2 regions of the Xanthomonas sp. AM6 genome follow, and region 1 is predicted to be linked to the other one. Evidence: predicted binding sites of a transcription regulator. Region 1 holds the regulator's gene; the other holds the start of a gene.
The links. The regulator FliA, encoded in region 1, starts transcription of late flagellar genes. The targets are predictions, from matches to a motif close to TAAAGTTTNNCNNNCNNNGGCCGATAA.
Positions count from the first base shown of each region.

Region 2: a site for FliA is predicted at 1,693-1,719, ahead of OCJ37_RS04815 (methyl-accepting chemotaxis protein). Genes of this name have one in related genera too.

Region 1 is NZ_CP106869.1:2,563,417-2,566,815, reverse strand. Features, by position in the region: gene OCJ37_RS10815 (chemotaxis protein CheA) at 1-503, opposite strand, end outside; gene OCJ37_RS10810 (protein phosphatase CheZ) at 508-1,116, opposite strand; gene cheY (chemotaxis response regulator CheY) at 1,116-1,508, opposite strand; gene OCJ37_RS10800 (RNA polymerase sigma factor FliA) at 1,527-2,276, opposite strand; gene OCJ37_RS10795 (MinD/ParA family ATP-binding protein) at 2,273-3,157, opposite strand; gene flhF (flagellar biosynthesis GTPase FlhF) at 3,144-3,399, opposite strand, start outside.
Region 2 is NZ_CP106869.1:1,152,235-1,155,633, reverse strand. Features, by position in the region: gene OCJ37_RS04820 (DUF2339 domain-containing protein) at 1-1,520, opposite strand, end outside; gene OCJ37_RS04815 (methyl-accepting chemotaxis protein) at 1,775-2,851, shown strand; gene OCJ37_RS04810 (NADP-dependent oxidoreductase) at 2,882-3,399, opposite strand, start outside.

The DNA of each region.
Region 1 (3,399 bases):
CCGTGCAGCTGGTCGAGCAGCGCTTCGAATTCCTCGTCGTCGATCATCTCGCCGTTGCCGCCGGCGGCCGGCGCCTTGGCCGGCGCCGCAGCGACGGGCGCGGCGATCGGGGCGCTGGTCTCCTCGCCGCTGGTCGCGAACTGCGCGATCAGCTGCGGCGGCGCGCGCGGCGGCTCGTTGCCGCTGCCGAACGCGTCGAGCATCGACTGCAGGTAGTCCAGCGACTGCTGCGCGGCGTCGAAGTGCCGCGCCTGCAGCGTGGCCTGACCGGCGCGGGCCTGGCCCAGGGTGTCCTCGGCGGCGTGGCACAGCTCGACCATGGCGTTGATCGCCAGGAAGCCGGCGCCGCCCTTGAGCGTGTGGAAGCCGCGGAACACCGCGTTGAGCTGGTCGCTGTCCTCGGGCGCCTGCTCCAGCGACACCAGCTGCTCGCCGAGCCGGTCCAGGATCTCCTGGGCTTCGATGATGAAGTCGGCAGCGATGTCGTCGGGTACGGCGCTCATGGCATTACAGTCCCAGTCCGGACAGCAGGTCGTCGGCGTCGTTCTGCGACACGCCGTGACGGTCCAGTCCGGCCAGCGCGGGGCCGGCCAGGCTGCCATCGGGTTTCTTCTCTTCCTTCGGCGGCAATCCCAGCGCGCCGAAGCCCTCGTGCACGCGGCGCACGATCGCCGCGACGCGGCGGATGATCTGCCCGGTCAGGTCCTGGAAGCTCTGCGCCAGGGCCATCTCGGTGAGGTTGTGGCGGATCTTGTCGAGGATCTCGCCCTGGTCGCCGGTGAGGCCGCCGGCGCGCAGCTGTTCGGCCAGCGCGCGGCATTCCTCGGCCAGGTCCAGGGTGCGGTGGCTGGCCTCTTCGGTCATCGCCACCACGTGGTCCAGGCGCGAGCAGGCGTCGTCCAGCTCGCCGGCCTCGGTGGGCACGGTCGGCAGTTCGCCCAGCGCCTGGCCCAGGTCGCGCGCCAGCCGGCTCAGGCCCTGCATCATCGGCCGCGTGCGCCAGGCGGCGAGGGTGTCGATTTCCCTGCGCCAGCCGGCTTCGTCGCCCTTTTCCAGTGCGTCCAGCGCACCTTGCAGGCGTTCGATCAGGGCGCTGCGTTCGGCGGTGGCTTCCATCAGGCGGTCGCTCCCAGGCGTTCGAAGATCTTGCCCAGCTTCTCCTGCAGCGTCTGCGCGGTGAACGGCTTGATGATGTAGCCGTTCACGCCGCACTGCGCGGCCTCGATGATCTGCTCGCGCTTGGCCTCGGCGGTCACCATCAGCACCGGCAGGTGCTTGAGCTTGTCGTCGGCGCGAATGTTGCGCAGCAGGTCGATGCCGGTCATGCCGGGCATGTTCCAGTCGGTGACCACGAACTCGAACGGCGCCGAGCGCAGTGCAGCCAGGGCACTGTTGCCGTCCTCGGCCTCTGCAGTGTTGGTGAAGCCCAGATCGCCGAGCAGATTCTTGACGATGCGCCGCATCGTCGAGAAATCGTCCACGATCAAAATCCGCATGTTCTTGTTCACCGCTAACTCCCTTGGGTCTTATTCTTCGTCTTCCAGGCCGGCGTCCGCCGCTTCGAACGCTTTCAGGCGCCCGCGCAACCGTACCGTGGCCTGGCCGTGGATCTGGCAGACGCGCGACTCGCTGACACCGAGCACCGCGCCGATTTCCTTCAGGTTCAATTCCTGTTCGTAGTACAGCGACAGCACCAGCTGCTCGCGTTCGGGCAATTGCGCGATGGCCTTGCCCAGCTCGCGGCCGAATTCGCTGCGTTCCAGCATCTGCTGCGGATTGGGCCCGCCCTTGGCGATGGTGTCCAGCTCGCCGTGGTCCTCGACCCGCGATTCCAGGCTCAGCACCTGGCCGCGCGCGGCATCTTCCATCAATCGCAGGTATTCGGGAAGCGGCATGTCCATCGCCGCGGCCACTTCGTTGGCGGCGGCGGCGCGGCCGGTGCTCTGCTCGATCCTGCGGATCGCCGAGGCGGCGTCGCGGGCGCGGCGGTGCACCGAACGCGGCACCCAGTCGCCGCGGCGGATCTCGTCGATCATCGAGCCGCGGATGCGGATCGAGGCGTAGGTCTCGAACGAGGCGCCCTGGTCGGCGTCGTAGCTGCGCGAGGCCTCGATCAGGCCGATCATGCCGGCCTGGATCAGGTCGTCGATCTCCACGCTGGCCGGCAGCCGCGCCGCCAGGTGGTGGGCGATGCGCCGCACCAGGTCCGAATGCTGGGCGATGTAGTCGTTGGAACTGTTGCGCTGCACGGCGCGGTACTGGGCGGCGGCGTTCATGCGGCGACCCCCCGCTGGATGATCCGTTCGACGAAGAACTCGACGTTGCCGCGCGGCACGGTCGGCGCCTGCCAGCGCGCGGTGCGCCGGGCGATCTCGGCGATCGCCTGCGCCGACGGGCTGGACGGGTAGGCCTTGACCACCGGCTGCTGGCGCTGCACCGCCAGGCGCAGCCAGTCGTCCTGCGGCACGCAGCCCAGGTAGTTCAGCGACACGTCGCCGAGGAACTTCTCGCACACCCGGCTCAGCTTGTCGTACAGCAGGCGGCCTTCGTTGAGGTCGCGGACCATGTTGGCCACGATCTGCACCCGGTCCACGCCGCGTTCGCGCGACAGCACCTTGATCAGCGCGTAGGCGTCGGTGATCGAGGCCGGCTCGTCGCAGACCACCACCACCGCGTCCTGCGCGGCCTGGCAGAAGGTCAGCACGCTGTCGGTGATGCCGGCGGCGGTGTCGATGATCATCACGTCCAGCTCGCGCTGCAGCTCGGAGAACACGTTGACCAGGCCCACGTGCTGGGCCGGCGGCAGCTCGGCCATGTGCCGGCGGCCGGAGGCGGCGGGCACCACCATCAGCCCGTTGGGCATGTCGATCAGCACTTCTTCCAGGGTGCAGCGCCCGGCGACCAGGTCGGCCAGGGTGAACTTGGGGGTCAGCCCGAGCAGCACGTCGACGTTGGCCAGGCCCAGGTCGGCGTCCAGCAGCAGGGTGCGCTTGCCCATGTCGGCCAGCGCCATCGACAGGTTGACCGAGATGTTGGTCTTGCCGACGCCGCCCTTGCCGCCGGTCACGGCGATCGTGCGCACCGGGCCCAGCGGTTCGCTGCGCGTTGCCGACAGGGGGAAGGCATTGGTCAGATTGGCGTAATCACGCGACGGCATGGTTCTGCTCCGGAGTACAGGGCTTATCGGCAGCGCGCCGCAAATCTTCAAGGCGCAGTACCAGGCTGGCGGCGTTGGCGCGGTGCAGGTCGTCCGGCACGCGCTGACCATCGGTCACCCAGGTGATGGGAAGCCGGTGGTCCGCGACCACCGACAGTGCACTTCCAAACCGCCCGGTTTCGTCCAGCTTGGTCAAGATCACCCCCTGCGGATCGGCGCCGGCGAACCGGCGCACCACCTCG
Region 2 (3,399 bases), 1.4 Mb from region 1:
AACGTCGCATTGGCCACGGCCTGGGTATCGTGCCAAACCATGTCCAGCCCCAGCACGAAGCCGATCGCCGCGGCCAGTTGCAGGCCGGCACCGCTGAACTGCGGCAACCAGCGCCGCTGCCGCAATCCGAGCCATGCCAGCGCCGCACCTTCCAGCGCGAAGATGCTGGCAGTGGCGCGCGCGGACAGCGCCAACGGCACCGCCAGCGTGGCGAAGCCGACCGCCAGCAGCGCATAGGCTTGGCCGAGCACCGCGAAGCGCGCGCGCCGGATCAGCGCCGCGGCCAGCAGCGCATAGATCGCCGCCAGGCCCAGCGCGCACAGCGCCAGCGGCAGGCCCTCGCCACGCAGCAATCCGGCCTGCAGCGAGAACGCGACCAGCGGCGCGCCGAACACCAGGCTGCCGTCGACCAGGTTGCCGCGCGTGGCCGGCTGGCGCCGCGCGTACAGGATCGGGATCAGCAGATAGAAGGCGAAGAACAGCAGCAGGAACGGCTCGGTGCTGGCGAACTTCGCCGGCTGGTACTGCAGTACGCCCCACAGCGTGCCGATGCCGAAGGTGAAACCGAAGCCGAGCAGGTTCAGCACCCGCCACGGCCGGTACCAGGCGATCGCAAACACCGCCGCGTTCAACACCGCGTAGTAGGAGAACAGGCCGACGTGGTTGCCGCTGCCGGTGGACAGCCAGATCGGCGCCAGGAACCCGGCCAGCGTGGCCAGCACCGCCAGCGTGCGCGATTCCTGCACCACCGCCAGCACGCACATGCCGGCCACCAGCACGATGCTCAGCGCGAACGCGGCACCGGCCGGAATCAGCGCGGACAGCTTGAACGCGGCGAACACGGTCAGCAGCAGCACGCCGATCGCGCCGCCCTGCAGGGCCAGCGCGAAGCTGCGCTTGCGTTCGCGCTGGCGCCAGCCGAAGCCCAGCCCGGCCAGCGCCGCGGCGGCGACGCCGGCGTAGCGCAGTTCGATCGGCATCCGCAGCCAGCCCTGGTCGCCGGCGTACTTCAGCAGCGCGGCCACACCGGCCAGCAGCACCAGCATACCGATCTTGACCGGCACGTTGCCTTCGGTGAACCAGCGCTTGGCGCCGGCCAGCAACCGCTCGAGCGGGCCCGGGCCCTGCGGCGCAAACGTCTCGTGCGCTGGCGCAGCGCCTGCATCGGTATCCGCACCGTCCCTCGCCGCGGATACGCGCGTTGCGAACTGCGGCGGAAGCGGCGGCGGCGCAGGTGCTGCGGGCGCGATGGCGGCCGGCGCGGTGGCGGCGAACGGACGCGCCGCCGCGGCGTCGCTGTCCTCGAACCCGGCATCGGCCTCGGCGTCGCCTCCCGTACCGATGCCGGCATTGGTGCCGAACCGGGCACCGGCGTGGGGCGCCGCGCCTTGCACCTGCGCCAGTTGCAGTTCCAACGCCGCCACGCGCCGGCGCACCCCCGAAAGCGACACCAGCAATACGATCAGCAGCACCGGCACCGCCAGTACCGCCACCACCACCAACACGATCAACGCTTCCATCCGGTATCCATCCCCAAGGCGGCAGCCGCTGCGCGGCGGCGTGCCAATGGCCCGGCGACGCCGGTCCTGGCGCAGATGGTAGACGAGTTCGCCTCGCCGCGGCCCGGCCGCGGGCGATGCAGCCCAGGCGCGGCAGCGCATGCCGGCGACGGACGCCGCGCAAACGCGTGGCTCAAGCCGGTGCATCGGCGGCCGCTAACTCCCTTATCCCGTGTTGCGCCTGCTGTTCCCTCCCCTCCCACCGACAGCGCCCAATGAACCTGCCAGCCAAACCCGCCGAAGCGGGCATCGACGACCATATCCGCTCGGTGGTCGGCCTGTCCGACCAACTGCTCGGGCAGCTGCGGCGGTCGCTGCAGCGCATCGACGAGATCAACCGCACCACCCACGTGATCTCGATGAACGCGCGCATCGAATCGGCGCGGATCGGCCATGCCGGGCGCGGCTTCAGCGTCATCGCGCAGGAAATGGACGTGCTGTCGCGGCGCGTCGGCGACGCCACGCAGGACCTGGACAAGGTCGCCGCCAACACCAGCGCCGACATGCGCACCACCCTGCAGCGGCTGGAGGACGACGTGCGCCGCACGCGCCTGAGCGAACTGGCGCTGAGCAACATCGACCTGATCGACCGCAACCTCTACGAGCGCAGCTGCGACGTGCGCTGGTGGGCGACCGACGCGGCGATCGTCGCCGCCGCGCGCCACGGCCGCAGCGGCGACGACCTCGCCTACGCGTCGCGGCGCATGGGCCAGATCCTGGATTCGTACACCGTGTACTTCGACCTGGTGCTGGCCGGCACCGACGGCCGCGTCCTCGCCAACGGCCGCCCGCAGCAGTACGCCTCGGCCGGCAGCGACGTCTCCGGCCAGGCCTGGTTCGAGGACGCCACGCGCACCCGCAGCGGCGAGGAATTCGGTTTCCAGGACGTGCATGCCAGCAGCCTGGCCGATGGCGAACGCGTGCTGGTGTATGCGTGCACGGTGCGCGACGGCGGACGCGTCGATGGACGCGTGCTGGGCGTGCTCGGCATCGTGTTCCGCTGGGATGCGCTGGCGCAGACGGTGGTGCAGCGCACGCCGCTGTCGGAGCAGGAATGGGGCCGCAGCCGGGTCTGCATCGTCGACCAGCGCGGCCAGGTCCTGGCCGATTCGGCCGGCCGCATGCTGCAGGAACGGATCGACTTCGCCGGCCGCGACGCGCTGTTCAAGCAACCGCGCGGCGCGGTGGTGAGCGATCTCGGCGGCCGCCCGCACTGCATCGCGCACGCCGCCTCGCCCGGCTACGAGACCTACCGCACCGGTTGGCACTCGTTGATCCTGCAGGCACTGTAGCGCGCCGCGCGTGCGCGACGGCCCGCATGCTCAGTGCTGGCCGACCCTGATCACCACTTTGCCCTTGGCACGTCCGCTCTCGACGTAGGCCAGTGCCTGTGCCGTGGCCTCCAGCGGGAATACCCGGTCCAGCACCGGCGTGAGGATGCCGGCCTCGATCAGCGCGCCGATTTCGCGCAACTGGTCGCCGTTGGCGGTCATGAACAGGAAGGCGTAGCTGACGCCGCGCCGCCTGGCCTTCCTGCGGATCCCGCCGCTCAGCAGGCGGGTCACCAGCCGCAGCGGCCACGCCAGTCCCTGTCGCGCAGCGAAGTCCGGGTCCGGCGGGCCGGAGATGGAGATGAGCATGCCGCCGGGCTTGAGCACGCGCAGGGATTTCTCCAGTACGTCGTTGCCCAGGCTGTTAAGGACGACGTCGTAGTCGCGCACGACGGTCTCGAAGTCCTGCGTCCGGTAGTCGATGACCAGGTCGGCGCCCAGCGCCTTCACCCAATCGACGTTGCCGGTGCCGGTGGTGGTCGCGACGAACGCGCCGAGGTGCTTGGCGA